Chitinophaga varians: one gene and its partner. Each later gene encodes a partner of the first gene's protein in a complex. Links are inferred from orthologs where the notes say so. Each region holds a gene or a part of one and is shown on either strand. Other genes may lie near its edges.

Evidence for each region.
Region 2: the proteins of HGH92_RS05710 (region 1) and accD are in contact, whole or in part, in a solved structure (PDB 8UXZ), measured with the Escherichia coli proteins. The link is inferred for Chitinophaga varians from one-to-one orthologs.

Annotation. Positions count from the first base shown.
Region 1 is NZ_JABAIA010000001.1:1,401,801-1,417,135, forward strand. The notes cover bases 7,154-9,966. They hold HGH92_RS05710 (acetyl-CoA carboxylase carboxyltransferase subunit alpha), read right to left. Parts: upstream 9,131-9,966; coding sequence 8,177-9,130; downstream 7,154-8,176. Other genes in these bases: HGH92_RS05700 (ribonuclease Z), read left to right, coding at 7,154-7,159; dapA (4-hydroxy-tetrahydrodipicolinate synthase), read right to left, coding at 7,220-8,095; HGH92_RS05725 (hypothetical protein), read right to left, coding at 9,728-9,966. Outside these bases: HGH92_RS05680 (hypothetical protein), read right to left, coding at 1-334; HGH92_RS05685 (hypothetical protein), read right to left, coding at 433-2,100; HGH92_RS05690 (ATP-dependent Clp protease ATP-binding subunit), read right to left, coding at 2,960-5,494; HGH92_RS05695 (STAS domain-containing protein), read left to right, coding at 5,799-6,173; more of HGH92_RS05700, read left to right, coding at 6,251-7,153; more of HGH92_RS05725, read right to left, coding at 9,967-10,228; HGH92_RS05730 (RHS repeat protein), read left to right, coding at 10,284-13,568; HGH92_RS05735 (RNA polymerase sigma-70 factor), read left to right, coding at 13,677-14,231; HGH92_RS05740 (FecR family protein), read left to right, coding at 14,315-15,322. UniProt on the Escherichia coli protein: Component of the acetyl coenzyme A carboxylase (ACC) complex. First, biotin carboxylase catalyzes the carboxylation of biotin on its carrier protein (BCCP) and then the CO(2) group is transferred by the carboxyltransferase to acetyl-CoA to form malonyl-CoA.
Region 2 is NZ_JABAIA010000004.1:761,998-777,318, forward strand. The notes cover bases 12,523-15,321. They hold accD (acetyl-CoA carboxylase, carboxyltransferase subunit beta), read right to left. Parts: upstream 14,447-15,321; coding sequence 13,598-14,446; downstream 12,523-13,597. Other genes in these bases: HGH92_RS32540 (hypothetical protein), read right to left, coding at 12,523-13,013; smpB (SsrA-binding protein SmpB), read right to left, coding at 13,053-13,643; fbaA (class II fructose-bisphosphate aldolase), read right to left, coding at 14,684-15,321. Also shown: HGH92_RS32495 (bifunctional helix-turn-helix transcriptional regulator/GNAT family N-acetyltransferase), read left to right, coding at 1-903; HGH92_RS32500 (DinB family protein), read right to left, coding at 1,032-1,493; HGH92_RS32505 (acyl-CoA carboxylase subunit beta), read left to right, coding at 1,546-3,183; rnhA (ribonuclease HI), read left to right, coding at 3,302-3,760; aspT (aspartate-alanine antiporter), read left to right, coding at 3,817-5,532; HGH92_RS32520 (SusC/RagA family TonB-linked outer membrane protein), read left to right, coding at 6,129-9,215; HGH92_RS32525 (RagB/SusD family nutrient uptake outer membrane protein), read left to right, coding at 9,226-10,722; HGH92_RS32530 (methyltransferase family protein), read right to left, coding at 10,782-11,348; trxA (thioredoxin), read left to right, coding at 11,495-11,791; more of HGH92_RS32540, read right to left, coding at 11,847-12,522.

The DNA of each region.
Region 1 (15,335 bases):
TGGTAGTGCCTTCAGGGACGTTGTCCGTTGTGATGGACGAGAAGTCCGCCAGTTTTTTCCATGCTCCATTTGCTTTGATGTAAAGACATTTTTCTCCCGGGTCTGTTACATACACAAACATACCGTCGTTGGCGTTGAACAAAGCTCCGCCAGTGCTGATGGCACTTTTGGGCACCCTGTTCAGCAGCAGCCCCTGGTTGTCACTGTTGAGTTCCAGCAACGCTTCTTTTTTGATCAGTGTTGGCTGAAGCCCCAGTTTCATTTGTTGTGCAGTGGCCCGGGCAGAAAAAAGGAATCCCAGACCCAGTACGGGTAAATATCTTAAAACAGTCATCTTCATAAATTAATTACATGGAAGTTGGCAGGACCGGCAAAAGGCAGATAACGGTCAGGACTATACGTATATAAGCGTATACCCCTGACCGTTATTTCCTATTTTCTGATGATGAACCAGTTGGCTCCGTCAGATTGCAGGGTTACGAAAGTCCAGTCATTATAAATAAAGTAGTCTGTACCGTCTTCGATGTGTTCAGCAGCGGAGGCTGTCAGGATTTGCAGGGAATTGGTCAATGTTCCGCCAATTTTTTTGATGGTAACGATCCGTCCTTTTCTGGGACCTGCGGGGAGCAATGTTACAGTGAGATTGCCGCTGGTGCAGTTCATGAGGATGGTGTTATCATTATCCGTCATCACGTAACTAGCGTTCTGATTGGTGATGTTGAGCGACATAGAACCGGCTACCTGGAGGGTAGAGTTAGCAGTCGCTGTTGTATCGCCTACGATTACTTTCGTGCGAACAGCCATGTCATCGTTGAACTTTTTAGCACCTTTGAAAGTCTGACCGATATTGGTTACCAGACCTCTGTCGGCCACGAGGGAAGCAGAAGGAACGTGGAGGGTGAGCGTATTGGCAGCAGCGTCTTCAGCATAGTGTACATCCGGGCCGTCGGTACCGTTTGCAAATGTTCTGAAAGCAGCAGTAGGCAATGTCTTTTTAATTACTTCACCGCCGGTTCCCAGCATCAGCACGTCCGTATTGGCGTCTGTACCGGTAGCTACGCTGCCGAGGGTTACTTTTCCTTTCAGTTCGGTGGTAGTGCCTACCTGTAAGGATTTACCGATTACCGCGTCATCTTTCAGGCTGGAAGTACCGTTAACGGTCAGGCCAGAGCTGATAGTGCCGCCATTTTCCACGGTGATGCTGCCTTTGAAGGTTTTATTACCACCGATGTTCTGGGCAGTGGCTGTCAGCGCACCGGGATTGGTTTCGTCAGCTGCGTGGAGAGACAGGTATGGAGTACCCAGCGCGTCCGGGCTGATGCTGAGGCCAGACCCTGTGGAAGTAGGATTGAAGGTACCTATTACCAAAGCTTTAGCAGCTTTGTCGAGGCGGTCCCAGTCAGCTTTGGAAAGGAGACCGACTGTTTTGGTACCGTCCTGAGTAGCGATTGTCAGTTTATGATCATTGCCGGTAGAGTTGAAGGCATAGTCTGTACCGCCGGCAGTGGAGAGTGTTTGGTTAGGACCAGTGAGACCATTGATAGAGTTGATCGCAGAGGTGAAGGCTGTCTCGCTGATTTTACGGGAAGATACTTTTCCGCTGGTTGGGTCTACCAACAGCACATCTACACCGGCAGTCACCACGTCCAGTTTTTTCAGGAAGGCATAACCGTTGTCGATGATCAGACCTTCTACGCCCTGGCCTTTTAATACCAATGGCACGCTGCCTGCGTTGGTACCGATGAAGTTACCGGCTACCGCGTCGTTACCGGTCAGTTTCCAGTTGGCTGTTGCGTCTTTATCATTCGCCATTTTCTCCCAGGCACCGTTTCTTCTGATGTAGAGGCCTCTTTGGGTAACGTCAGTAGATTCGAGATAAACGATCATCCCATCCGGGGGAGTCAGTGCATCGATAGCAGTGAAAGAGGTCAGACGTGGAAGCAAGAGACCTTGTCTGTCAGATTCCAGTTCCAGTACGGAAGATTTGTTGATCTTGGTTGGCTGATTACCTACTTTAAGCTGAGCGTAGGTATCTGCTGCCAACAAGGTAAGGCTTCCCAGTAAAACACCGCGGAATGCGACTTGTAAAGATTTAGTCATTGGTATAAGGATAAATAGTTAAAATGATCTTCCAGCAGGCCGCGCATGGGAGCGGACTTGATTATTTTATGTGTGTTCGGTTATAAGGAAGTCAGAATAAAGATATAGGCAATTTTATAATATGTATAAGAGTCTGATGTATATCTAATTCTCATACAAAAAATAATAGAGGTCAATATTATTTCATGTGACAAAGGTATGTATTATGATTTTTTCAAAAATGACATTATTATGCTATATTTTATATTTTAATAATATTTTTTATACCTTCTTTTTGTGCGTGGCGAGGGCTTTGGCATCGATTCCAAAAGCCAGTGGGGACACGGGAAAGCGTGTATAGGCTGTTAACTTATCTTGAAAAAGAGGTGAGTTAACATTTTCATGTGAGAAAGGGGCGATTGCGGCAAGGGATTTCACAGTCTGTATCGGGGTCGAGGGAACAGAATTGAGTAAAAACGGGGAAAATGAGGCAAAAAGGTGAAAAACGGAGCGAAGAGATAACGAGGCAGGTAGATTTAGGAAGGCTAAATTGAAGAAAAAACAAGCAAATGAGACAAAAAAGAGAAAAACGGAGCAAAAGGTTGAAGTGAGGATGAGGAAGAAGGGATTGGAAAGATTTGGTGGGGCCAGGTATGAATGAGGATCAAAATTGAAGAAAAAGGCTAAAAAGGAGGCAAAAAGGAGAAAATGAGGCAAAGAGGTGGGAGAGGATGAGAGGTGATAGTAAAAGGCTGGCTGATTTATGAATGGGATTGAGGGGGCATGCGGTGGGCACACAAGCATGGTTAATCACAAGGAATAAAAAAACGGCCGCCTTTTACAGGCAGCCGTTTGTAGATAATTATATGCGTTGTTTTACTTACGCTTCAGATTTTTCTGATTTGCTTTTAGAAGAGTTGTTCTTCAGGGTGAACACCAGTTTCTGGTTTTCCTTGTCGAGGTCAGCGACGAGGATATCACCGTCATGGATGTTCATATTGAGGATTTCTTCTGCCAGCGGGTCTTCCAGGTATTTCTGGATGGCCCTGTGGAGTGGTCTTGCGCCGAACTGCTGGTCGTAGCCCTTGTCTGCCAGGAAGCCTTTTGCCTCGTCTGTCAGTTCCAGGCTGAAGCCCAGGTTATTGAGGCGTTTGAGCACGCTCTTCATGGTGATATCGATGATGGTATAGATGTGTTCTTTGCTCAGGGAGTTAAAGATGATCACATCATCGATTCTGTTCAGGAATTCCGGAGAGAAAGTCCGTTTCAGTGCTTTTTCGATCACTGATTTGGTGTTTTCCTCTTCGCTCATTGCCTTGGCAGAGGTGGTGAAACCTACGCCGGCACCGAAGTCTTTCAACTGGCGGGCGCCGATGTTGGAGGTCATGATGATGAGGGTGTTTTTGAAGTCCACCTTACGGCCGAGGCCATCGGTGAGGATACCGTCATCAAGTACCTGCAACAGGAGGTTATAGATATCCGGGTGTGCTTTTTCGATTTCATCGAGCAGGATCACGGAGTAAGGTTTGCGGCGTACTTTTTCAGTCAGCTGACCACCTTCTTCGTAACCTACATATCCCGGAGGCGCGCCAATGAGGCGGCTTACAGAGAATTTCTCCATGTATTCGCTCATATCGATACGGATGAGGGCTTCATCGGAGTCGAACATGTAGCGGGCCAGGGATTTGGCCAGTTCGGTTTTACCTACGCCGGTTGGGCCGAGGAAGATAAAGGTACCGATTGGTTTTTTCGGGTCTTTCAGGCCTACGCGGTTACGCTGGATGGCTTTAGTGACTTTGCTGATAGCATCGTCTTGTCCCACCACGGCGCCTTTGAGGTCTTCGCCCATGCGGCGGAGTTTCTCAGTTTCGGCCTGTACCATCCTTTTAACAGGGATGCCGGTCATCATGCTCACTACTTCCGCGATGGCTTCTTCATCGATCGGGTAGCGTTTATGCTTCACTTCTTCTTCCCACATGGCTTTAGCGCGTTCCAGGTCTTCACCCAGTTTCTTTTCAGTATCGCGCAGTGCAGCGGCTTCTTCGAAGCGTTGGCTTTTAACGACTTTATTTTTCTCCTGTTTGATATCTTCTATCTGTTTTTCCAGATCGAGGATATTTTGCGGCACATTGATGTTTTTCAGGTGAACGCGGGCGCCGACTTCATCGAGCACGTCGATGGCCTTATCGGGCAGCAGACGGTCGGTCATGTAGCGGTCGCTCAGTTTCACGCAGGCATCGATAGCAGCGTCGGAGTAGCTCACGTTATGGTATTCTTCATAACGGGGCTTGATGTTGTTGAGGATCTGTATGGTTTCGTCCACGCTGGGTGGTTCTACCATTACTTTCTGGAAACGGCGGTCCAGTGCGCCGTCTTTTTCGATATACATGCGGTATTCGTCCAGGGTGGAAGCGCCGATGCATTGGAGCTCGCCTCTTGCGAGGGCGGGCTTAAAGATGTTGGAGGCGTCCAGTGAGCCGGAAGCGCCGCCGGCGCCTACGATGGTATGAATTTCATCGATGAACAGGATCACGTCCCTGTTCTTTTCGAGTTCGTTCATGATAGCTTTCATCCTTTCCTCGAACTGGCCACGGTATTTGGTACCGGCTACCAGAGCAGCGAGGTCGAGGCTTACCACGCGTTTGTCGAACAGTACGCGGGACACTTTACGCTGCACGATGCGCAGTGCGAGGCCTTCCACGATGGCTGTTTTACCCACGCCGGGTTCACCGATCAGGATGGGGTTGTTCTTTTTACGGCGGGACAGGATCTGTGACACACGTTCAATTTCCTGTTCGCGGCCAACTATCGGGTCCAGGCTGCCGCTTTCAGCGAGCTTGGTGATGTCCCGGCCAAAGTTATCCAGTACGGGTGTTTTGGATTTGGTGTTGGTCTGTTTCGCTTTCGATGCAAAACTCTTCCGTTCGTCTTCAAACTCCTCTTCACCCGGATCATCGAATTCGGATTTAGGGTCGGCAGATTTTACAAAGCCCAGTTCGTTTTTAAAAGTATCGTAATCCACGTCAAATTGTTGTAAGATTTGAGTACAAACGTTTTCCTTGTTCTTGAGTATGGAAAGCATGAGGTGTTCGGTTTCCACGGTGGCGCTTTTCAGCGCTTTCGCTTCCAGTACCGTTACCCGGATGACTTTCTCAGCCTGTCTGGTGAGGGGTAGACTGTTAATATTGGCAATATTTTTTCCAGTCTTATCTTTAACAGCTAATTCTACTTCTTTACGTAATTCGTATAGGTCTACGTTTAAAGCCTGCAGAATCTTTACGGCCGTGCCTTCGCCTTCCCGGATAATACCTAACAGCAGGTGTTCAGTACCGATGAAATCATTCCCCAGGCGTAAAGCTTCCTCTCTGCTGAACGAAATGATCTCCTTAACTTGCGGTGAAAAATTCTGGTCCATTGTGAGAATATTAAATGATCAAAAACCCTTACGGGGGCTTGCTTATACAATAATAACGAATAATTCTGAACTTAGATTATCACGCTATTTACTTTAGATGAAGTTATTCCTTTTTTGAACTCAAACAACTTACACTTTAATAGTATAAGATTTATTTTTGTGTTGAAAGCGGGATAGCGTCAAAATTATTTACGAGGAAAAAGCGGCTTTTGTTTTTGATCTCCTTTTTATTTTAGTTTTTATAGGCTGGGTTTCCCTCTTTAAATTGATTTTTTAACTAAATGTATAAAACAACGTCCAACGCATGAAATTCAAAATTGATACCAAAGAAAAAATTGTTGTTTTTTGTCCTGAAGAACCTGCTTTGGATGCTAATTTGTCAGCCGATCTGATTTCCACGCTGGATTCCCTGCCGGAGCTGGAGACCCGCAATCTTATACTGGACCTGACATTGGTCGAAAAAAACGACCTTGCGGGCATGCAAGCCATTTTAACAGTATACCAAAACATGTATGACAAAGGCCGTTCCTGTGCGCTTACCGGCGTTAACAGTGCTTTAACAAAAGAACTGAAAGCCGAGGGTGGTGATATGCTGAATATTGCTCCCACGATGGCTGAAGCCATCGACCTGGTGATGATGGAAGAACTGGAGAGAGAGCTCCTGAACGGACTGGATTGATAAAAAGCGGCCCTGTTTCCGCCTGTAGCCGTCAAAAATGGTTAGGGCCAGAAGCAGGCAGCGAAACGTTTCACAATATGTTTGCAGTAACAATATTAGGTAATAACTCTGCTATCCCCACGCTGGACAGGCACCCCACCGCACAGATCGTTACCTGTGATGAACAGTTGCTGCTGGTGGATTGTGGCGAAGGCACCCAGCTTCGCATCGCACAATACCGCATCAAACGCAGCAAAATCAGGTATATTTTCATCAGTCACCTGCATGGCGATCACTATTTCGGGCTGATTGGCCTGTTGAACACCCTGAACCTGATGGGGCGGACAGAGCCCCTCAGCGTATATGCGCCACCGGAGCTGGAACCTATTATCCAGCTGCAGCTGGATTGCTCCGGCACACAGTTGCATTATGAGTTGTCTTTTGTGCCGCTGCAACCGGGTTACAGCGGTATCATCCTGGAAGACAAAGAACTGACTGTCAGCTGTTTTCCCACACAGCACCGGATTTCCTGTTTCGGTTTTTCTTTTACCATGCAGAAAAAGAAACGGAAGCTGATCCCTGAGCAGGCCAAGGCTTACGAGATACCTGCCGCCTATTATGGAAAACTACAGGAAGGCGCAGATTACACGCGAAAAGACGGCACCGTTGTCAAAAACGACTGGGTGACGTTGCCACCTGTTAAAGGCAAGCGGTATGTATACTGCGCCGACACTATATACGATCCCGAACTTCTCCCCTGGCTGAGAGAGGCAGACCTGGTGTATCATGAAACCACTTATCTGCATGACCTGGAGACCCGTGCAGCGGAGCGTTACCACAGCACCACCGTGCAGGCCGCCTCCCTTGCCGCTGCAGCGGATGCCAAAAGGCTGCTGATAGGGCATTTTTCTTCAAAATACACCGATTTGCAGCCTTTCCTTGAAGAAACGAGGCCTGTATTTGCGGCCACGGATATTGCCGAAGAAGGCGTTACTTACTACGTATAACAGAAAAAAGGCGAAGGAAATTCCTTCGCCTTTTTTCTGTTTAAATATTTCGATCCCTGTTTAGTATTGTTTCAGGTATTCACCAATCTGACGATAAAGCGCGTCAGTAGCGGGAACTACCGGCAGTCTGAAATAATTGCCGATAATACCGGCATGGCTCAGGAAAGCCTTGATGCCTGCAGGATTGTTTTCGGAGAACATCAGGTCAAAGCCCTGCATCATCTTGTAGTGCAGTGCGCGGGCAGCGGGGAAGTTATTCTCCAGTGCTGTTTTTACCAATGCTGAGAAGTCTTTCGCGAAATAGTTGGCCGCAACGGAGATAACACCGTCCATGCCACAACCCAGCTGGGCCAGCGCCAGGGCGTCGTCACCGCTGATCACGAGGAAATCTTTCGGTTTATCGCGGATGATCTGCATGCACTGCTGCATATCGCCGGACGCTTCTTTCATGGCCACAATATTTTCCACTTCCTGCGCGAGGCGGAGTGTGGTTTCCGCAGTCATGTTGCGACCGGTACGGCCGGGCACATTATAGAGGATAATGGGCTTGGGAGAAGCAGCAGCGATGGTTTTATAGTGCAGGTAGATACCTTCCTGTGTAGGTTTGCTGTAGTAAGGCGCTACGCTGAGGATAGCGGCAGCCTCGTCCAGCGGGCATTTTTCCAGTCTTTTTACCACATCACGGGTATTATAATCGCCGATGCCGACCACTACCGGCACCCGCTTCGACACCTTTTCGAAAGTGAATTTCATCAAATCCAGCTTTTCATCTGCAGAAAGCGTGGGCGTTTCGCCGGTGGTACCTAATGTTACCACATAGTCTACGCCACCCTCAATTACATAGTTGATGAGGTTTTCCAAAGCATTCCAGTCTATGCTTTCATCTGCTTTAAAGGGTGTTACTAAAGCCACCCCGGTGCCTTTTAACTGTTCCATGTGTGTTTTTACGGGAAAAAATAAAAATTAGAATTCCGAAGGCCGAAATTCTAATTTTTTATTGTGATCTCTAAATTTTTTTTAGTGTTCTTCGTAAAAGCCCATGCGGGAGAACTTATCGATCCTTTGCTCGATGCGTACATCGGGGTCGATTTTCTTCAGTTCTGCCAGTGTTTCCTTGATTTTAGTTTTCAGGATGGAAGCCATTTCGTCCGGGTTTACGTGGGCGCCGCCCAGTGGTTCACGGACAAGGCCGTCTACCAGGCCGAACTGGCTCATGTAATCGGAAGTAAGTTTCAGTTCTTCTGCTGCTTTTTCCTTGAAGTTCCAGCTACGCCAGAGAATGGTGGAGCAGTTTTCCGGAGAGATCACTGTATACCAGCTGTTTTCGAGCATCAGCACGCGGTCGCCGATGCCGATGCCGAGTGCGCCACCAGAGGCGCCTTCGCCGATGATGATGCAGATAACCGGCACACGGAGCTTTACCATTTCAAAGAGGTTGCGGGCGATGGCCTCTGCCTGGCCTCTTTCTTCCGCTTCCAGGCCCGGATAAGCGCCGGGAGTATCGATGAGGGTTACAATGGGCTTGTTGAATCTTTCCGCCAGTTTCATGAGGCGGAGCGCTTTACGGTAGCCTTCCGGGTTGGCCATCCCAAAATTCCTGAGCTGGCGCATTTTAGTGTTCACCCCTTTCTGCTGACCGATAAACATCACGGTTTCTCCATCCAGGTCAGCAAAGCCACCTACCATGGCTTTGTCGTCTCTCACATTCCGGTCGCCGTGCAGTTCCATAAAATTGGTGCACATTTTTTCGATATACGCCAAAGTATAGGGCCTATCCGGATGGCGGCTGAGCTGCACGCGCTGCCAGGCGGTGAGGTGGGTGTAGATGCTGAGACGGGTGTCTTCAATTTTCTGCTCGTATTCCTTCACAGTAGCAGAAACATCCACCCCGGACTTTTCACCATTCTCCTTCAGCTTAGCCAGCTGCTCATATAAATCCGCGATAGGTTTTTCGAAATCCAGGAATTGCATAAATAGTTTAATTGGTTAAAGATCGGGTGTAAAGATAGTGCTGAAAATTTTTTTTAAAAAAGATTTGCTTAATTGGAATCTTTGTTGCTATCTTTGCAATCCCAAAACGGAACAACACAACGTCTTGGGACACAGAAAGATAGCTGGTAAAACAGCGCATTTTTTTGGGAAAGGATTGGTAGTTCAGTCGGTTAGAATGCCGCCCTGTCACGGCGGAGGTCGCGGGTTCGAGTCCCGTCCAGTCCGCAAGGATTAAAGGAACAGACACAAGTCTGTTCCTTTTTCTTTTCTCTTTTCAATATCGGGCAGGTTCCAGAGCGGCCAAATGGGGCGGACTGTAAATCCGCTGTCTTTCGACTTCATAGGTTCGAATCCTATCCTGCCCACGCTAAAAAGCCTTCTGACGCAAGTTCAGGAGGCTTTTTCCATTTTATGGCCGTTTGCAGTTTACATCCCTCCCATTACTGCAAATTCTTTTGTTTCCCGGGTGATAATTGAAAGCCACAGGTATTAATTGTTCAAATGCGTTCTCTCATTTATCAACAAAAAACATCTGTAAACATGAAAAAACAAACGAAAATTATTCTGTGTATCCTTTCAGTTACCTTGATCGGGTTCTGCCTGTATCATTTCCTTGGGTAAACCATATAATCGTACACCATGAAAGAAAGCATCAATGTATGGGGCATTAAGGAATATGAAGGCGATGGCGTCAGCTGTCCCATTATTCCCGCAAACCTGCCGTGGTATAAAAAAGCAGCGCTTACCTTTTTCAGGTTTGGCATATGCCCTGCTTGTATTGTTATGAGCCTGGGTTATAGTGTCCGGAGATCCTTCAGGGGTAAAAACAGTGTATAAACGGCCGGTTTCACCCCCCAACCATCCGGAGGAATAGTGGATAACTATTCCTCTTTTTATTTTTTCAAATAAAGTACCGCCATTTCGTGCGGCCAGCAACGTTACCCGGGAACATATAAATTCAAAAAAATTCAGAAGATATATTATATTAGTAACGCCAAAAAAGAGGTCAACCAAAATTTTCTGTACGGTGGCACTGACCATACCACCAGTATACTGTTCGGAATGTCCTTTACCCACGGGCATTTTTTAAATGCAAAACATGAATTGTTGATAATCCTTATACTGCTTTTTTATGAAGAACTATGTAAACAGGTTTGTTAAATCACTCGGCATTCTCTTTGTCCTGCTGTATTTTATCTTTATGCTTCCTGCGTTGGTGCTGGGACAGGACCCTAACGGCAATTCTACATTTAACGTGATTGCGCCCTCTCCCACTGCTGCTGCTATGGATAAATTTGCATTGGTGCCGGTAGGTTATTATACCGGTGTTCCCAATATCAACATACCGGTTTTTACGTATACCATTCCCCGTTTGAACTATCATTTGGCTATTGATATGAGTTATCATTCAGGTGGTATCAAAGTAGACGAGATGCCTTCAAATGTAGGCATTGGCTGGTCATTAGGGGCAGGGGGATCTGTTAACCGGAGCACAGTAGGCCTTCCGGATGATTACCCTTCCGTTGGCTTTATGTATGCGCCTCCCTTTAACCAAACCAAACAGATGCTGGAGAGGTATTCTTTTGGCCAGGAAGACAGTGAGCCGGATGTCTTTACTTTCAACTTCAATGGCATTTCCGGAAAATTTTATATCGGGAAAAGAAAAAACAATGTCAATCAAATTATGCTGGCTACCCGGTCGGGCGTGAGGATAGAACTGTTGCGCAGTGGTCTTCCCGCAAACGACAGCCCTATAGACGGCTTTATCATTACGAATACCGACGGTGTAAAATATGTCTTCGATGTGAAAGAAACTACTGCCACACGTTATACCAACCTTGGCGATGTGACCTATACCTCGGCCTGGCATCTCTCTAAAGTGGTCCTGCCGGTACCAGGCATAAGCATTCTTTATGAATATGAGGGATATCATTCAGTATATACTACCGGCATCTCCCAAACCCGGGAATATCTCCTGAAATTCAATATACCCGGAGACAATCCGGCGGAGAACTTCAGGACATCAACCGGTAGCGTTGATATATACGGTAAAAGGATTTCCAGGATAGTATTGCCGGGAAACAGGGATGTCCGGTTTAAATATGGAAATGCCAGGACAGACCTTCCCGGAGACCAGCAGCTGGACAGCATCATCTATGACACGCGCAACCAAAGAGGTGTGAAACTTAATTACGACTATTCTGTCGGCAACAGGCTAACCCTTACCAGCGTACAGGAATTTGCGGGCAGCCAACAGAAACCAGCCCACGTCTTTACCTATAATCCAGGTTTACCCGCCAGATTATCCTATAGCCAGGACCACTGGGGATACCATAATGGAAAAAACAATGTAACCCTGATACCAAAGCTGGAAGACTTTGAAAAATATATATTCGCTAACACCGGTACAGGAACGCCTCCTGCCAATTCAACACTGGCCGGCGACCGGAGCGTAGACTCGACCGCAGCGCTGGCAGGATTACTTAACAAAATAACCTACCCCACAGGAGGGACAACCACCTTCGAATATGAGCCTAACCGGGTATCAGACACCATCATGCGCCGATACTACCGGAGCAAGACAGAATCTACTTTCCTGAATGGATATGAAACAACCCGAAGCAAAGTATTCTCTATTTATAACGACAGACAGGCCGGAGCAATTGATTTCACCTTTTACTTTCGCGACTATCCCTATGGGCTGGACACACGTTTTGCATTTGCATTCGATATAAAGAGCCTCGATGGGACCAAAACTTATGGCTCTGCCACCTTTGGCTATAGTGATACTAATGGGAAGACGGTGGTCCGCAGCAACTTACTGAGCATGCCAGCCGGACAGTACCAGATCGTATGGAGCTCCACCTACACAGATCCGCTGGACAACCCATTCACCTTCTCTTTAAAATGGAATGAGATCGTGCCGGATTCCATGATAATACCCAGCTTTCTCACCGGCGGATGCAGGATAAGAAAAATCGAGGTCCTAGATGGTTTTACCAATGTTATACAGTCACGCAGCTTCAGGTATGTTCAGGAAGATGGCATTACCTCTTCAGGGGTAATGGGCAAGCTTCCTGTTTATGACCGTATCTATGACACCAGAAAATACAAAATTACAGAGGTAGGAGGCCAGCCTGTTAAAAACTTAAGTACTGCCACCTACTTCACCAGGGCCAGCAATCCTACCCAGGCTATGCTATACACATCCGGCAGCCCGATTGGTTACCAAAGAGTGGAAGAAATACTTCCCAATGGAAAAAACGTGTACAAATACTCTTCTTTCAAAGATTCGCGATCTAATGTAGAGAATCTGTTCCCTAACCCTCCCGCCTATCTGAAAGACTGGGAACTGGGGCTGCAGAAAGAAATGTATGCATATGACACCAACGGTAAACTGGTAAAAAAGGTCCTTTCCTACTATCAAACTCCCGCCATGGCCAGCGAGCCAGGTACACTTGATGCACTCAAAGCAGCACAGGACAAATTCGCATACGACGATGGCAGAGACCCTTCCGGTGAAACATTTGTATACATGGAGTACCCCACTCCCATGGGATGTGCATTACAAGACAGTACCGTTCAGACAGTTTACACGTCCACAGGAGATTCCATCGTTAACCGGACTCATTACACTTACGAGTCTTTCGACGCCTTCCGGCATTATCAACCCTTATCCATTGCAGAAGAGATCAGCGACGGATGGAAAAAATCCTATTTCGCTTACCCTACGGATTACACTGCCGGCACAGCTTTCATCGACAGCATGGTCAATAAAAATATTCTAATCCTGCCGGTAGAACAAGTGAGTACAAAGAACAATAGAATCACGTCGGGCAGCGCCACACATTACAACCCGGCAAATCCAGGCATGCCTGCTCAAACATACCGGCTGGAAACAGACCAGGGCATTCCTTATGCCAGCTTCAAGTTTTCCAATCAGTTACCTGGCGTACTTCCGGCAGGCAACAAATCCGCTTTTGTAAAAGACAGCCGCTATCAACCGGAAAACACGGTGACTACCGGAGACGCCGGCTGCATCCTCTCAGTCCAGAAAAACAACGATATTCCCGTATCCTATCTGTGGGGATATCAACAGCAATTCCCTGTAGCCCGCATTACCGGCGCCACCTATACGCAGGCAGCTTCGCTGGTGGACCTGAACGTACTGAACAACCCCGCCAGTGATCAACAACTCAGGAGCGAACTAAACAAACTGAGAACAGGTCTGAACAACGCTACCGTCAGCACGTACACCTATGACCCATTACTGGGAGCAACAAGTGAGACAGACCCTTCGGGTAAAACTGTTTATTACGAATATGACACATTTGGCCGCCTGAAACTGATCAAAGACATAAATGGTAAAATTGTAAAGCAGTTCGACTACCAATACCAGGTACCTGCCGCCCAATAGCAACACGGGGCATGCCTCTCATAACAATATCGTCAGGCATGCCCCGTTTTTCTTAATACTCCCTTAATACAAATTCTTTTTCTTTGCAGTCAACACCACGATAACAATATGCCGCATGAGGACATTTCAGGCCCGATAGACCGATGGCTGCAGGGAGATGATACCGCTTTTGAAGCGGTATTTCATTATTACCGCCAAAGGCTGCTGCGTTACACTTTCCGTTATCTCAAAAACGAGACGGATGCCGAAGACCTCACCACAGACATACTGGTCAAAGTCTGGCAGTGCCGGCAGTCCGTCACTAACCCCGCTACTTTTGAAAACTACCTGTTTACCATTGCCCGCAACCGTGTTATCAAAGCATGGCAGAAAAAAGTAGACCACCTGTTTTCCCTTGATGCAGGCGGAGAAGCCACCGATCCGGCCACAGCCAATGACCCTGTGCTGTATGGAGAATTAATGCGTCATTACCAGGAAAGTCTTGCCGGCCTTCCCGAGCAACGGCGCCGGATATTCCTGTTGCACCGGGAACAAAACCTCACTTACAAGGAAATCGCCCAACAGTTGAACATCTCCCCAAAAACAGTAGAAAACCAGATCTCCGCCACATTAAAACAATTACGCACACAACTCGCCCAACATCTGGCCTCCATCATTTTATAGCCAGTGTTAATAAATTGTTACGCCATAGGGGAATATTAACGCGGAGGGATATACGCAGGTAAAAGCATTAAACACCTGTCTGTATGCAGCAGCAACCCGTAGACAAAACACTTATCAGGATTTATATAAATGACCGGTGTACCCAGGAACAACTGGCCATGATCCAGCAGTACCTGCGCCATCCCGCCTATGAGGAAAGCCTTCAGGAATGGCTGTTGCAGGACTGGCAGCAAGTCTCCGGTGAAACATACGCACCTGAAACTGATGCAGACAAAAAGTACGAGGAATACCTTGCTTTGGTAAAACCGTCAACGCCTGTAAAACAGTTACCACGTGTCCGTTGGTGGAAAATTGCTGCAGCGGCGGCATTCGCAGGCATTATTCTACTCACCGGCCGGCACTGGCAGCAAAACCAGCAACAACGGGCTTTACGGGAACAGCAATGGGTACAGTTGCATAATGAAGCCGGCAAAAGGATCAGCATCATACTGCCCGACAGTTCGCAGGTATACCTGGACGCCGCCAGCAGCCTGCGATACAACAAGAACTATAGCGTCACCAACCGGAAAATCATTCTTGAAGGAGAAGCATACTTCATTGTAAAACATGGTGGCAGGCATCCTTTCAGCGTTCAAACGAATAACCTTACCACCGTTGATATTGGTACCGCTTTCAACGTCCGTTATCGTAACACGGAGCCTTCCATCAAAGTGGCGGTTGCCGAAGGGGCCGTCAATGTTATAGATCAGGAGCAGCCCGCAGCAGGCAACATAGCCTCGTTGACCCAAAGGCAGCTGTTAGTCTTCGATACCGGCACTCATCAGGCCACCGTACACACGCTGTCCGATACAGAGCGCATTGGCGCATGGCGGCATGGCATACTGGCATTCCGTAAACAATCCCTGAAAGAAGTGGCAGCCGAGCTGGAACGGTACTATGGCATCAGCATTCGTTTTGCCAGACCGGAACTTGCCGACGGCATCATCACCACCACCCTTCATCAGGCCACGGCAGGGGAAGCACTGGACATTGTAGCCATGACAGCCGGTGTAACCATAAAAAAGTCCGGTCAAACCGTATTGATACAATAAAAAATCCGCTCCT
Region 2 (15,321 bases), on another replicon or contig:
CATTTTAACCGCTTTTATACAGGCGTAGTGGGCCTGTTGGACCAGCACATCCTGGAAACCAAATATTCGCTTTCGGAAGTGCGGGTGTTATATGAGATCGGGGAGCAGGAAAAATGCACCTCCGGTCAATTGATCGCTGTGATGAAGATAGACGGGGGATACCTCAGTCGTATCCTGAAGAAATTTGAAACCGCCGGATTGATCACCCGGCAGCAGTCGCCCGCCGACGGCCGTACCTTCTTCCTGCAACTCACCGCTAAAGGAAGGAAAATGATGACCGGCCTCAATGAAAGATCATCGGAACAGATCCGTCAGATACTGGAACCACTGGAAATGTCCCAACGGCAACAGGTCACCGGCGCCATGAAAACCATCGAAACTGTCTTGTCAGGCAACAGCGCCGCGGCGCCAACTTCGGATATCCGTATCCGTTACGATCTGCAACCAGGCGATATCGGATACCTGATATACCTGCATGGAGAACTGTACGCGAAGGAGTGTGGCTATAACTTTGAATTTGAATCCTATGTGTGCAAAACGTTCCAGGATTTTCTCACCACCTACAACACCAACAAAGACAGGGTGTTTCTGGCCGTTGCGGACAACCGGATCGTGGGAGCGGTGGCCATACTGGGCTCTTCCCGTTACCTGGCCCAGCTGCGCTGGTTCATTGTGCATCCCGATTACCGGGGACGCGGACTGGGAAAACGCCTTTTTGCAGAAGCCATCGCCTTCTGCCGGGAGAAAAATTATCAGAACGTATATCTGATGACCACCAGCCTGCAAAACACTGCCATCGACATCTATAAAAAGGCAGGCTTCCGGAAAACGGGAGAGAAGTTCCTGCAGCTGTGGGGCCAGCAACAGTATGAACAACGGTATGATATGGACCTTACCCAATAGATATTTACAAATTACAAATTACGAATTACGAATTACGAATTACGAATGGAGGACCTCCTTATCGGTAGGTTACTAACTAACCTTTCCATTAAAGGATCCTCCATTCGTAATTCGTAATTCGTAATTTTTTAGGGATTATATAAACGTAGCAAAACTATCTGTCCCAAATGGTAGGCATCGTGTTCTGCGAGGCCCTGTAAATAATAAACGGCTTTTTTATCGGTGCCTGGAAAGGTATCAAACAGGGCTGCTTCCGGGAACTTACGGATAGTGGCGGCTATCTGGTCAAATGAGTGCTCCAGCCGGTGAATGGTGGCCTGCCAGTTTTCCTCCCCATGGTTTTCCGGCATATAAAAGTCCGGAAGGTCTCCGTCTTTTTCCGGCGGTTCGTTATGCATATACCGCTCTACCCGCTGATGCCAGAAGATAACATGGTTCACGATCTGCCAGATGTTATTGGAGCCGTTCAGGCTTTTTACGGCCTGACGTGCGTCTATCCGGGAAAGATGTTCCCTGAAAGTTACATCCAGCCAGGGTTTCCCATTGTATAACGCTTCTATGGAAGAAGCGAGGTGTTCTGTAAGCTGCATAATTCGTAATTTAACTTATTTGTCGGTATTTTTAAAGTAAAACCCAAACGTTATGAACCAAGTGGATCTGGAAACGAACAAGAACGAAGATGCCATGAGACTGGCCATCAGCACTATGAAACAGCGCCTCGGCACCATCGAACAGGGCGGCGGGAAAAAAAGCCTGGAGAAGGTCCGCCAACGGGGCAAGCTGACGGCCAGGGAACGGATTCAATATCTGATAGACAAAGACACTCCTTTTATTGAAATCGGCGCCTTTGCTGCCTATGAGATGTACCCCGAATACGGCGGTTGCCCCGCTGCCGGCACAGTTGGCGGCATCGGTTACGTAAGCGGCCGCCAGTGTATGATCGTGGCCAACGACATGACAGTAAAAGCCGGCGCCTGGTTTCCCATGACGGGCAAAAAGAACCTGCGCTTACAGGAAATAGCCATGGAGAACCATCTCCCGGTCATCTACCTGGTAGACAGCGCCGGCGTGTTCCTGCCCATGCAGGATGAAATATTCCCTGACAAGGAACACTTTGGCCGCATCTTCCGTAACAACGCCCGCATGAGCGCCATGGGCATCACCCAGATAGCGGCCGTAATGGGCAGTTGTGTGGCGGGCGGCGCCTATCTCCCCATTATGAGCGATGAAGTGCTGATGGTGGAAGGCAACGGCTCTATCTTTCTCGCCGGCCCGTACCTTGTAAAGGCGGCTATCGGTGAAGACGTAGATGCGGAAACGTTAGGTGGCGCTGTTACCCATACCGAAATCTCCGGTATCGCCGATTACAAATTCAAAACAGACGAAGAATGCCTCGATCAGATAAAACGGATCGTCAGCAAAATAGGGCAGGGGCCCACTGCCGGATTTGACCGCATCGCGCCGGTGGCGCCGGCACAGCCCGAAGCAGAACTGCACGCCGTGCTGCCGTCAGACAGTTCCCGTCCGTATGACATGCTCGACATCATCCGCCGCATCGTGGACGATTCCGCTTTTGATCAATACAAACAGGACTATGGTAAAAGCATCCTTTGCGGTTACGCCCGCATCGACGGCTGGGCGGTAGGCATCGTGGCCAACCAGCGTAAAATAGTGAAGAGCCGCAAAGGCGAATTACAGATGGGCGGCGTTATCTACAACGACAGCGCCGACAAGGCTGCCCGCTTCATCATGAACTGCAACCAGAAAAAAATACCGCTGGTGTTCCTGCAGGACGTAACCGGCTTCATGGTCGGCAGCCGCAGCGAACATGCCGGCATCATCAAAGACGGCGCTAAACTGGTCAACGCGGTGTCCAATTCCGTGGTGCCCAAAATCACCATCATCATCGGTAATTCCTACGGCGCGGGCAACTACGCCATGTGTGGCAAGGCCTATGATCCCCGTTTTATCTTTGCATGGCCTTCTGCTAAAATTGCGGTGATGGGCGGTGAACAGGCGGCTAAAACATTATTGCAGATCCAGGTGGCCTCCCTCAAAGCAAAAGGACAGGAAATCACCCCGGACGAAGAAGCCCGCCTGCTCAAGGAAATCACGGACAAATACAACAGTCAGACCACTCCCTACTACGCCGCTGCCCGCCTTTGGGTGGATGATATCATCGATCCCGCTGATACGCGCAGGCATGTGTCAGAATGTATCAAAGCAGCCAACAACGCACCCGTGGAACAGCCGTTTAACGTAGGAGTATTTCAGGTCTGATTATTTTATCTTTTAGTTATTTTGATATTTAGTTGACTGCCTTCCTTCTAAAGAGGTCAACTAAATATCAAAATAACTAAATGTCAAAATTTATAAATGAGCGTTATATTTGCGCGCTATGGCAGAATTGCAGATATATACGGATGGCGCCTCCCGCGGCAATCCCGGGCCCGGTGGCTACGGTGTGGTATTATTATGGGGAAGTGTGCGCAAGGAATTATCACAGGGATACCGTAAAACAACGAACAACAGGATGGAGCTGCTGGCGGTGATCACCGCACTCGAGGCGTTAAAGAAAGAAGGACTGGAAATGACCATTTTTACAGACAGTAAATATGTAGTGGACAGTATCGAAAAAGGCTGGATATGGGGCTGGGTAAAAACCGGTTTTAAAGATAAAAAGAACAAAGACCTGTGGATGCGTTTCATTCCGCTCTACAGAAGACATAAAGTCAAAATGCAATGGGTGAAAGGCCATGCCAGCAACCCGCTCAACAACCGTTGCGATGAACTGGCCACACAGGCCGCCGATAGCGGCAACTGGCTGATAGACCAGGGCTTCGAAAGCGGAAATTAACCATCGCCGAACCAACTGACGGCCCGGATTGTAATATAAACGGAAAAACTTCGTTTATGCTTACCTGGTTGATAGAAACGCTTCAGAAATACCCGGAAATCGCTGTCATGTTAACCCTGCTCATAGGTTTTCTCCTGGGCAAACTACGCATTAAAGGATTTACGCTCGGCACTGTCACCGGTGTACTGTTGGTAGGCATCGTCATTGGCGGTATCCACATCCAAATCCCCGGCGCAGCCAAATCCATCTTTTTCCTGTTGTTCCTGTTTTGTACCGGCTACAGCATCGGTCCGCAATTTTTCCAGGGACTGAAAAAAGACGGCCTTCCGATAGCGGCCTTCTCTTTCATCGTTTGCTGCAGCAGTCTTTTTTTCTGCTGGGTAATTGCTTCCATCCTGCATTTTGATACTGGCACCACCGCCGGACTGATATCCGGGGCCAACACCTGCTCCGCTATTATCGGTGTCGCTTCCAATACTATCAATGAACTCAACATCAGTATAGCTGACAAAGAACGGCTGGTCAACCAGATCCCTGTTGCCTATGCAGTGACCTACATCTTTGGAACAGCCGGTACCAGCTGGTTTCTGTCCGTTATAGGTCCCTGGTTCATGTCAGGCAGCAGGGAGAAGCTGATAGAAGAAACACGCAAACTGGAGGCCACCCTTACTGATACGAGCACGGAGGAAGACGGAGATATCAAAAATGCCTACGACCATGTGGCGTTCAGGGCTTACCTCGTCAACAGTGAGCTGGTGGGGGAAGAAGGAAAATCGGTGGGTGAACTGGAAGCATTTTTTCGCCGGAAAAAACGAGTGTTGTACCTCCTGCGCGTTAGGCGGGAAGGGGAGATGATGGCCACCCCACAGGATTTTGTGGTTCGCCAGGGAGATATTATCGCTGTTGGCGGGCAACGTTCAGCCGCTATTGCCTCCGGCGACATGCTGGGCAGGGAAGTGGCTGATGCTGATCTGCTGACGTTCCCCGTGCAGGCCATCAATGTGGTGATCAATAAAAGCACGGCAATCAATAAACCCATCAAGGTGCTGGTGCGCCGGCCACAACTGCATGGCATCAGTGTCCGGAAAATCACACGGTCTGGTATCGAGATACCGCTGGAAGCCAACACCATTGTACAAAAAGGTGATGTGGCCGAACTGGTGGGCATACAGGAGGAATTAGACCTCGCAGTGCCTATATTGGGCTTTAAAGAACGGGTAGGCGTGGAAACGGATATTCCGTATCTGGCAGGCGGCATCGCGTTAGGCGCGTTGGTAGGCGCTATGAGCGTGCGTATTGGCAATGTGCCGATAGAGCTGAGCACCAGCGGAGGAGCCCTGATAGCAGGGCTTTTCTTCGGATGGCTGCGCAGCGTGAATCCGCGTTTCGGATATATCCCGTCTTCTTCCCAATGGGTGCTGACAAAACTGGGACTGCACGTATTCATCGCTATCGTAGGGCTTACCGCCAGCGATGGTTTTTTACAGGGACTTAAACAGGAAGGCCTTACACTTTTCCTCGCAGGATTGGTGTTAAGCCTGCTGCCTATGGTGGTGGCGTTGTTCCTGTCTAAATATGTTTTCAAATTTCATCCTGCCATTGGTTTGGGAGCGTGTGCCGGCGCCCACGATGAATCAGCGCCGTTGCTGGCGGTACAGGATGCGCTCAACAGTAAAGTGCCTGCCCTGGGTTATACGGTGGCGTATGCCGTGGCCAACATCACGCTTACTACTTCCGGTGTGATCATTGTATTGCTGATGCACAAAGGCTAAGACATTTTTAGTCAGGTGATCAGATATTTGTATGATAGGGGTAATATGCAGACAACTGACGTTAAATAAGCAGCTAGATAAAAACATAATCAGACCATCACATTGGTGATCACGCCGCCCGAAAAATAAAGACAGGACCAGCCCACTTCAAATACAGCACTAACGCCGTTATTGGCAACCGTTCATCCTAATAATCAGGCGAATCAGTAGTAATCCTTTTCATCATAGTTCAACTTTTTTAACAAATCTTTTGTTGTTTACGTATAAACACCCTAGCTTTGCGGCTCCATTAGTCTATAGGATTAATAGAGTAATATGATGAAGAAAAAACGACAAAGGAAACCGATTATGGAAATGAAGAACCAGTCCGTTGAATGCATCAACCAAAGTTGTTGTTGCTGTTGTTAAAAATCAAAATCGCTTTCTGCACAACAGATCTTCCGAAACAACCGGTTACAGCAACATTAGCTGCTTCAGGAAGATAACTGTCACCGTACAAATAATACAAGGAGGCTAAGCTGGTGTTATCTGCTTTATAGCAGGTACAGGACTGTTATTGCCTTTATTCGTTCTCTAAACCAATCAACATAGAACTTATGTTACAACGATTGCTGATTCTTCTACTGCTGCTGGGCCCACTGGCAGCTTTTTCGCAGGTACGTACCGTTACGGGTACCGTCCTGTCGGCCAAAGACAAAGAACCTTTGCCCGGCGCCACCATCGTCATTAAAGGTACGACGAAAGGTGTGCTGACCGGCCCTGACGGCTCTTTCCGGCTGGAAGTTACAGACCCGGCCGCCACTACACTGGTCATCAGTTATGTAGGCATGACACCACAGGAAGTACCTGTTAGTACTGCCCCACTGACCATCACCCTGCAATCAGCCGGTAAAAATATTGATGAGATAGTAGTGATCGCTTATGGTACTGCTAAAAAGAGCTCTTACACCGGTTCGGTATCACAGATAAAGGGCGCTGAACTGGAGAACCGTCAGGTATCCAGTGTCACCAAAGCCTTACAGGGCCTGGCGCCTGGCGTGCAAAGCGCATCCCAGAGCGGTCAGCCCGGTTCTGATGCTACTATCCGTATCCGTGGTGTTGGTTCTATCAACGCTTCGGCAGATCCGCTCTACGTGGTAGACGGGGTGCCTTACGGCGGCAACCTCAGCGCCATCAACCCGTATGATATCGAGTCCATCAGCGTACTGAAAGACGCGGCCTCTGCTGCGTTGTACGGCTCACGCGGTGCCAATGGCGTCATCATCATCACCACTAAAAAAGGAAAAGCCAAAGGAAGTAATATAGACGTTCGCGTTAGTCAGGGTTTCTCTAAAAGAGCGGTGAAAGATTATGACAGGATGTCTACCGATCAATACTTCCCGATGTACTGGCGCGCATTGTTCAACGAAAACCTGGGCAGCCAGGACTCCATCACCGCTGCTAAAAACGCCAGCCGCGACCTGGTGGGAGAGTTGGGCATTAACCCCTATGGCAGTGCATTCCCGCAGCCGGTAGGCACCGACGGCAAATTGGTAGCCGGCGCTAAACCACTGTGGAACGATGACTGGGACAAAGCGATGCAACGCACCGGTCACCGCACAGAAGCCAATATCGCCATCAGCGGCGCTACAGATAAAACCCGCTACTTCATCTCCGGTGGTTACCTCGATGACCAGGGTATTTACCTGGGCTCCGGCTTCAAACGTTACACGGTGCGTTCCAACTTCGACGTAGATGCCCGCAAATGGTTGAAAATAGGCCTCAACCTGAATGCTTCCCACTCGGATCAACAGGCACCTCCATCTGAAGACAGCCGCAGCGACAACTACGTGAACTATGGCCGTTTGATGGGCCCTATGTACCCGGTTTATCAACGTGATCCGAATACCGGCTCTTATCTCCTTGACGCTAAAGGACAAAAAATATTCGACTATGGCGACTACCGCCCGGACCCGGCCAATCCCCGTACCAATCTGGTACAAACCTCCGGCATCGATAAACATGATACCATCCGTGACGACGTGTCTGCCCGCTTCTATGCTGAAGCAACACTCTATAAAGGACTGAAATTCAAAACCAGCTATAACGCAGATTACTCTTCCCGCGTGGGCCACGACTATACGAACCCTACCCTCGGCTTTGACGCTGAAGTAGGCGGCACCGTAGTTAAAGGCAACTATCGCACGTTCAGCTGGACTTTCAACAACCTCCTGACTTACGAGACTACCTTCAATGAAAAACATCATCTGAACGTTTTGCTGGGCCAGGAAGCCTATAAGTTCAAATACACTTACCTCGAAGGCAACAAAACCGGGTTCTCTGTACCTGGTATCGATGAACCGGCGGATGCGGCCCTGATTGGCAGTTTTACCGGTTACAGTGATAGCTATACGCAAAGCTCTTACCTTGGAAGAGCTGAGTACGACTACTCCGGAAAATATTTCTTCTCTGCTTCCCTGCGCCGCGATGGATCTTCCCGCTTCGCACCGGACCGCCGCTGGGGTACTTTCTGGTCAGTAGGCGCCTCCTGGAAACTGACAGAAGAAACTTTCCTGAAAAACAGCTCCTGGCTCAATCTGCTGACACTGCGTGCCAGTTACGGTGGACAAGGTAACGACAACCTCGGTCCCAACCGCTACTATAACTACCTGCCGCTGTACTCTGTTAACAGCAATCTCGGACTGGGTGGTACTTTCCGCGAATTCCTGTTCAACGACAGGTTGAAATGGGAAACAAACCTCAACCTCAATATCGGTGTGGACTGGGCTATGTTTGATAATCGTTTGGGCGGCAGCGCAGAATTCTTCGTCCGCAAATCGCAGGACCTGCTGTACTCCAGGCCTAAAGCACCTTCTATTGGATACGCCTCGGTTGACGAAAACATCGGCGCGCTGAAAAATACCGGTATAGACCTCAACCTGCATGGTACGCCTATACGCACAAAAAACTTCAGCTGGAACATCGATCTTAATATGACGCATTACCGCAATAAGGTGACCAGCCTGCCTCAACAGGATATCATCGTGGGTACCAAAAAGCTCTCCGTGGGTAAATCCATCTATGACTTTTACCTTCGCCAGTGGGCAGGAGTGAACCCCAATACCGGTGCGCCACAGTGGAAATACACCAATCCGGACGGGAGCATCAAGGATACCAGCAACTATAGCCAGGCTTCCCTGTATTATTCCGGTTCATCGCTGCCAGACCTGTATGGCGGCCTGACCAATACGTTCACTTACAAGAACTTCTCCCTGTCGTTCCTGATCGTGTACAGCATCGGAGGTAAAGTACTGGACAATGATTATACTTTCCTGATGGGACTGGGTGGTTCCGCCGGCCGCGCATGGTCCACAGAAGTGCTGAACGCCTGGACACCCACCAACCGCAATACGGACGTACCACAGGTGAACACGGTAGCGCCCAGCTGGACTGGCGCTTCCACACGTTTCCTGTACGATGCCACCTACGCCAGACTGAAGAGCCTGAACCTCAGTTATTCACTGCCGAAAACACTGATGGAAAGGGCACACCTGAACAATATTACGGTGTACGTACAGGGAGAAAACCTGTTCACGCTGTACAACCATCAAGGCATGGACCCTGAACAGACTGTTGGCGGTACTACCTACTATCGTTACCCGGCCGTGAAATCCGTATCTGCCGGTATTAATCTGAGCTTCTAAAAACTGTGTCATGAAAAAGAACAGACTATTATTCATCGCTATATTCGCCGCAGCTGTTCTCGCAGCCTGCAACAAGGATTACCTGAACACGCGGCCTACCAATGCCGTGCCCGATGACCAGGTGTTTAACACTGTTGATAACGCGGAGACTGCGCTGACAGGGATCTGGGCATACATGTTTGAAACCTACTTCACCTTCGCCGTTCCGGGCATCAAATCGCTGGACCTTACCAGCGACGCCATGGGCAGCGATGTGGCTTTGACCACCTCTTATGGTTTCAGGGACTCGTACACCTTTAACGAAATGGCGGATAATACCAAAAACAGGGTAAGTGCCTACTGGACCATCTTGTACAAAACCATCGATAACTGTAACAACTTCCTGTCTAAAATAGATAAGGTGCCTGGCGATGATGCCAAACGTAAGCTGTTGAAGGGACAGGCATCGGCTTTAAGAGGCTGGTGCTACCTGACGCTGGCAGAATTTTATTCTTTCGGTGTTACCACCAATGCCAGTGGTAAATCAGTGCCTATTTACACAGATCCGGCTAATCCGTCTACTCCCGGTAAAGCCAGATCTACAGTAACACAGGTATATCAACAGGCCATCAGTGACTTACAGGCTGCTGTGCCGTTGCTCACCGACTACAGCCGCAGCGGTACGCAGAAATTCAAAATTGATGCTAATGTGACCAACGGTCTGCTGGCACGTGCTTATCTCTACAGCAACCAGCCTGACAAAGCCATCGCTGCTGCTGTGGCGGCACGCAATGGCTATCCGCTGATGTCCGGCGATGACTATAACAAAGGCTTCAACGATGTCAGCAATCCGGAATGGATCTGGGGCCAGCCGCAGACTCCCAGCCAGAACGTGGCTGCCTCTACGTTTAATTTCCTGGACGTTTCCACACCGGTGGCTTACTATAAGAGCTTTAAGGCCGATCCGTGGTTCCAGGGCTATTTTGACAGCACAGATGTGCGTTTCCGTTTGTTCCAGTGGAGCACCAGCGGTCCCGGCGCTTTGCTGTACAAAAAATTCCGTTTCCGCGATCCCGGTGCAATGGTGTCTGATGTGGTGCTGATGCGTTCCGCAGAAATGTACCTGATCGAAGCAGAAGGCTATGCGCGCACCAGCAATGCCACTAAAGCGGCAGAAGTGCTGAATGTGCTCAGAACAGCGCGCAACTCCCATCTCTACGGCGGCGGCGGTTCCGTGACCGACACGATCCTGCTGGAAAGAAGAAAGGAATTGTGGGGCGAAGGTTTCTCACTGGTGGATATTATTCGTACAGGCGGTACCGTAGTAAGGAAACCGTTTAAGTCTTACACCGGTGCTGACAGTATCATCAATGTACCGCAGCCGGATGGTTCTATAGTGCAGGTGCGCGGGGTAGGGCACCGTACGCTGAAACTGCCTGACGGCAGCGCTTTTGTGAAAAACAGCTCTTACTACCTGTTCGCTGTTCCCATCGCTGAGTTGCAGAACAATCCCAATATCAACAACTAGTTTTTATCCTTCATAAATCAAAGCCTTTGGAAGTTTTTCCAAAGGCTTTTTTTATGCTTTTAATAGATAAAAGGAAGAATGCGACGGGTCTGTTGGATGTACTCCGCATATTCGTTGCCGAACTGTTCTGTCAACACTTTTTCTTCTATGTTCATGCGGTAGATAAAGGCCGCCAGCACCGGGACGAACGCTATGGCCAGTCCCGTCCAGTTGTTGAGCGACAGGCCAAAACCCAGGAAAGACAACAGGGAGCCTGCATAGGAGGGGTGCCGCAGAATGCTGTAAATACCGTCTTTCTTGATATGATGGTCCTTACGGATGGTTACCACTACGGTAAACAGCCGGCCCAGTGATGCAATGGCATAAAAGCGCAGTGCCATGCCAGCCAGGATAACTGACAGGCCGATATAGTTCATCAGGCTGCCCTGCTGCAGTATAGGGAACTTTGTCTTGTAAGAAATGTATACGGCTGTGTTGATGCTGACCAGGATAATAATCCAGATATAGGCGAGGCTGCCTTTGTCTTTTTTCTTTTGATCGTCTGGCGCCCCTCCCCGTAATATTCTGTGTAATAATATCTCGGAAAGAAACCAGATCATGTAGATGACAGAGGATAATATGTTCATTGACGGGGTGATTTGAAATTACAGATATACCTAATGTATGAAATGTTTTCAATGCAGTCAAGTGGTGCAGGCGGTGTTGTCTCCAACTCGTCCATTATCAAGTCTTTAAAAAAGATTATTTTGCAGGTGGATTAAATCAGTGCGCTATGGAAAACCTGCAATCAATACTTCAGTCAGACACCCCGGTGCTGATCGACTGTTTTGCCGTCTGGTGCGGCCCCTGCAAGATGATGCCACCCATTCTGAAAGAGGTGAAAGACAAATTTGGAGACAAGCTTCGCATCATTAAAATCGATATCGATAAAAACCAGCAGCTGGCGGCCCAATGGCAGATCAGCAGCGTGCCTACCATGCTGTTGTTTAAAAATGGAAAGCTGGCGTGGCGCCAGAGCGGGGTGGTGCCGGCACATCAGCTGATACCTGTATTGACACCGCTGTTGTAACTTAAGATATAAGGAAGAAGGCCATGATTACCTGCGTAATCATGGCCTTCTTTATTTAGTTGATGTTACTGTAGTAACTTCTTAAATCCCTTTCCAGCTGATCGTATATGGGTCTGGTGAATTCGATAAAAAGGTCCTGCGGTGGTGGTGGCGCTACGTCCTGGCCCCCGATCATTTTTTTGTCTTCATCGCTCAGTGCGCGGTAGTCGCCGCGATAGGTGCCAAACTGGTTGAGCCAGGTGTAGCTGCCCGGAATACGGTCTGTGCGCAGTAAGCGGCCGTTATTGGTATCGGTGATCTGATAGTCCAGCAGCCCTTTGGACACTACGGTTTTTTTGGTGATGAAGAGGGTGGCTTTAACGGTAGTGTATATGTTGATGATTTTGCCGGAGGTGTCTTTGGAGGTGCCGGTAACGATCTCTTTGGAGACATCGCGCTGGAGGCGGTCCACGAAGGTCTGTCCCACTACGAAGTCCTGGAAGCGCAGGGCGATGTACTGATCGGGCTGCAGGTTTTCGTTCCGGGCAAAACGTTCGTCATAAAAGGCCACGAACCGGTTGATGCTACGTTGTTGCAGTGTACGCACGAGGTAGTCGCGGAACTGGTCGGCGCTGAACTGGAAGAAGGGGGAGCGCACATCTATTTCACTCACGACCACGTGTATCACGCCAGCCTGAAAGGCTTCTTCCATGCGCTCTTTGGCGTCGCGGTAATTGCTGATCAGTTTAAGGGAGGCGGCGAATTCCTCGTAGGCTTTGCGGGCGCTGGCCTTGTCGCCCCGTTCCATGAGTGCCATACCGCGGTCATAGCGGCTTTCTGCGGCGTTTTCCTGTGCGCCGGTAATGGCGTCACGATAATCTTTAGGGGTCACCACCTGCAAGGCGGCGGGGGAACTGTGAATGAGATCGTACAGCCGTTGCATGGCGCGGTATTCATTGCGTACCGGTTCCCATTTAAGCTGATTGTTGGAGCGGAGAAAACCGTTGACCCGGTCGTCGTGCAGTCTTTGTGCCTGGCGATAGGCTTCCGGCAGCAGCTGCAGGGCGGTGGCGTCTTGTGGCCTGCACTGGAGTTTTTTGACGAAAGCGGCCACAGCGTCGTCGTATTTGCCTTTGTTGTAGAGTTTTTCGCCGGAGCGGCAGCCCCATAAGAGGAGGCAGGCCAACAGGCATAACATTCCCCTTATGCCGGCAGAACGGAAAGGTAGACTAATCGTATTCAAGGGACAGGATTTATGCAGTGACGTTGCTTGCAGCGGTGGCTATTTGATCTGGCGGCGTAATTCCCTGTCAGACTCACGTTGTTTGATAGATTCCCGTTTGTCGTACAGTTTTTTACCCTTGCCCACACCTATTTCCATTTTGGCAAGACTTTTATCCGTGATGAATATACGAAGCGGAACAATGGTATAGCCTCGTTCTTTGATCTTGTTCTCGATTTTTTTCAATTCCCGTTTTGTCAACAGCAATTTTCTTTCGCGCAGGGGATCGTGATTGGCGCTGGTGCCGTGAGAATATTCGGCGATATGCAGGCTTTTAACAAACAATTCTCCTTTTGAAAAATAACAAAAGGAATCATTAAAACTGACCCTGCTGGCGCGGATAGACTTAATCTCTGTTCCTGTCAATACCATTCCCGCAATAAATTTTTCTTCTATTGCGTACTCAAAATATGCTGATCTGTTTCTTAATTCGGCCATGGGGTGAAAATTTTGGGATTTACGATTTTTTGATTTCGTGATTTGATCGACCTGACGGTCTCCAAAAATTCCAAAATCAAAAAATTCGAAAATCCCAAAATGATTATCTAGTTTTTGAAGAGACTGAGCAGGTTGGCCAGTCTTGTTTTTAATTCTTTCCGGTCCATGATGAAGTCCAGGAAGCCGTGTTCCAGCAGGAACTCAGCGCTTTGGAAACCAGCAGGGAGGTCTTTTTTGATCGTCTCCTTGATGATCCTGGGGCCGGCAAAGCCAATCAGGGCGCCTGGTTCCGCAATGTTTACGTCTCCCAGCATCGCAAAGGAGGCGGTCACACCACCGGTAGTAGGATCGGTCATCAGGGAGATAAAAGGCAGTCTGGCGGTAGCAAGCTGCGTCAGTTTCGCGGAAGTTTTGGCCATCTGCATCAGGGAGAAAGCACTTTCCATCATACGCGCACCGCCGGATTTGGAGATGATCATCAATGGCATTTTGTGCACGATGCAGTAGTCAATGGAACGGGCGATTTTTTCACCTACCACGGAGCCCATAGAGCCGCCGATGAAGTTGAAGTCCATACAGGCCACTACCAGGTCCAATCCGTTTACCTTACCGGTGCCAACTGTCATGGCATCTTTCAGGCCGGATTTCTTTTGTGCGTCCTTCAGCCTGTCAGCGTAAGGTTTCAGGTCTTTAAAGCCCAGGAAATCGGTCGGGTAAATATTGGAAAACAGTTCCTCGAACTGATTGTCGTCGAAAATAATCTCAAAATACTCTTTGGAGTTGATACGGTTGTGATAGTTACATTTATCACACACGTAGTAATGCTCCTTCAGATCCTTAACAGTGGTGGTTTTCTTACAGTTAGGACACTTGTGCCACAACCCGTCCGGTGCTTCCTTCTTCTCACTGGTGGAAGTGGAGATGCCTTGTTTAATTCGCTTAAACCAGCTTGACATATTTTACTATTAGATTAGAAAATAGTGGTGCAAGATACGAATTAATGCATAAAACCAAACAGTTGTCAGAATCTCGTCCCGAAAATGAGGGAAATTGTTTTATTTTAACCATTAATAATGAAGCGGAAACAAAAGCGATTATTTTAATATAAGTTCGCTTTGTTTCCGCTTCAGGCGGTTATACTGAAATATCAGTCCGGCGGGCGCTTTTCAGGCATCCTTTCGGAGATACTGGTATTAGTTTCTGTTGATGCAGTTCAGGTCGCGGAACGCCTCTTCCAGACGTTTTACAAAGGTATCTTCACCTTTGCGCAGCCATACGCGCGGATCGTAGTATTTTTTGTTAGGCTTGTCAGCACCTTCGGGGTTGCCCAGCTGGCTCTGCAGGTATTCTTTCTTCGCTTCGTAGTAGTCGTGCACGCCTTCCCAGAATGCCCACTGCATGTCAGTGTCAATGTTCATTTTGATAACGCCGTAGCCCAGTGCTTCAGCAATCTGGTGTTTCGGAGAACCGCTGCCACCGTGGAATACATAGTAAACCGGTTTAGCTTTGGTGCCGAATTTCTGCTGGATGTATTCCTGGCTGTTCTGCAGGATCACAGGGCGCAGCTCCACGTTGCCCGGGCTGTATACGCCGTGTACGTTACCGAATGCAGCAGCTACGGTGAAGCGGCTGCCTACTTTAGACAGTACTTCGTAAGCGTAAGCCACGTCTTCAGGCTGTGTATAGAGCTTGGAGTTGTCCACGCCGGAGTTGTCCACACCATCTTCCTCACCGCCGGTCACGCCCAGCTCGATTTCGATAGACATGCCCAGCTTGTTCATCCGCTCAAAGTATTTGTGGGAGATCTCGATGTTTTCCTGGATAGGCTCTT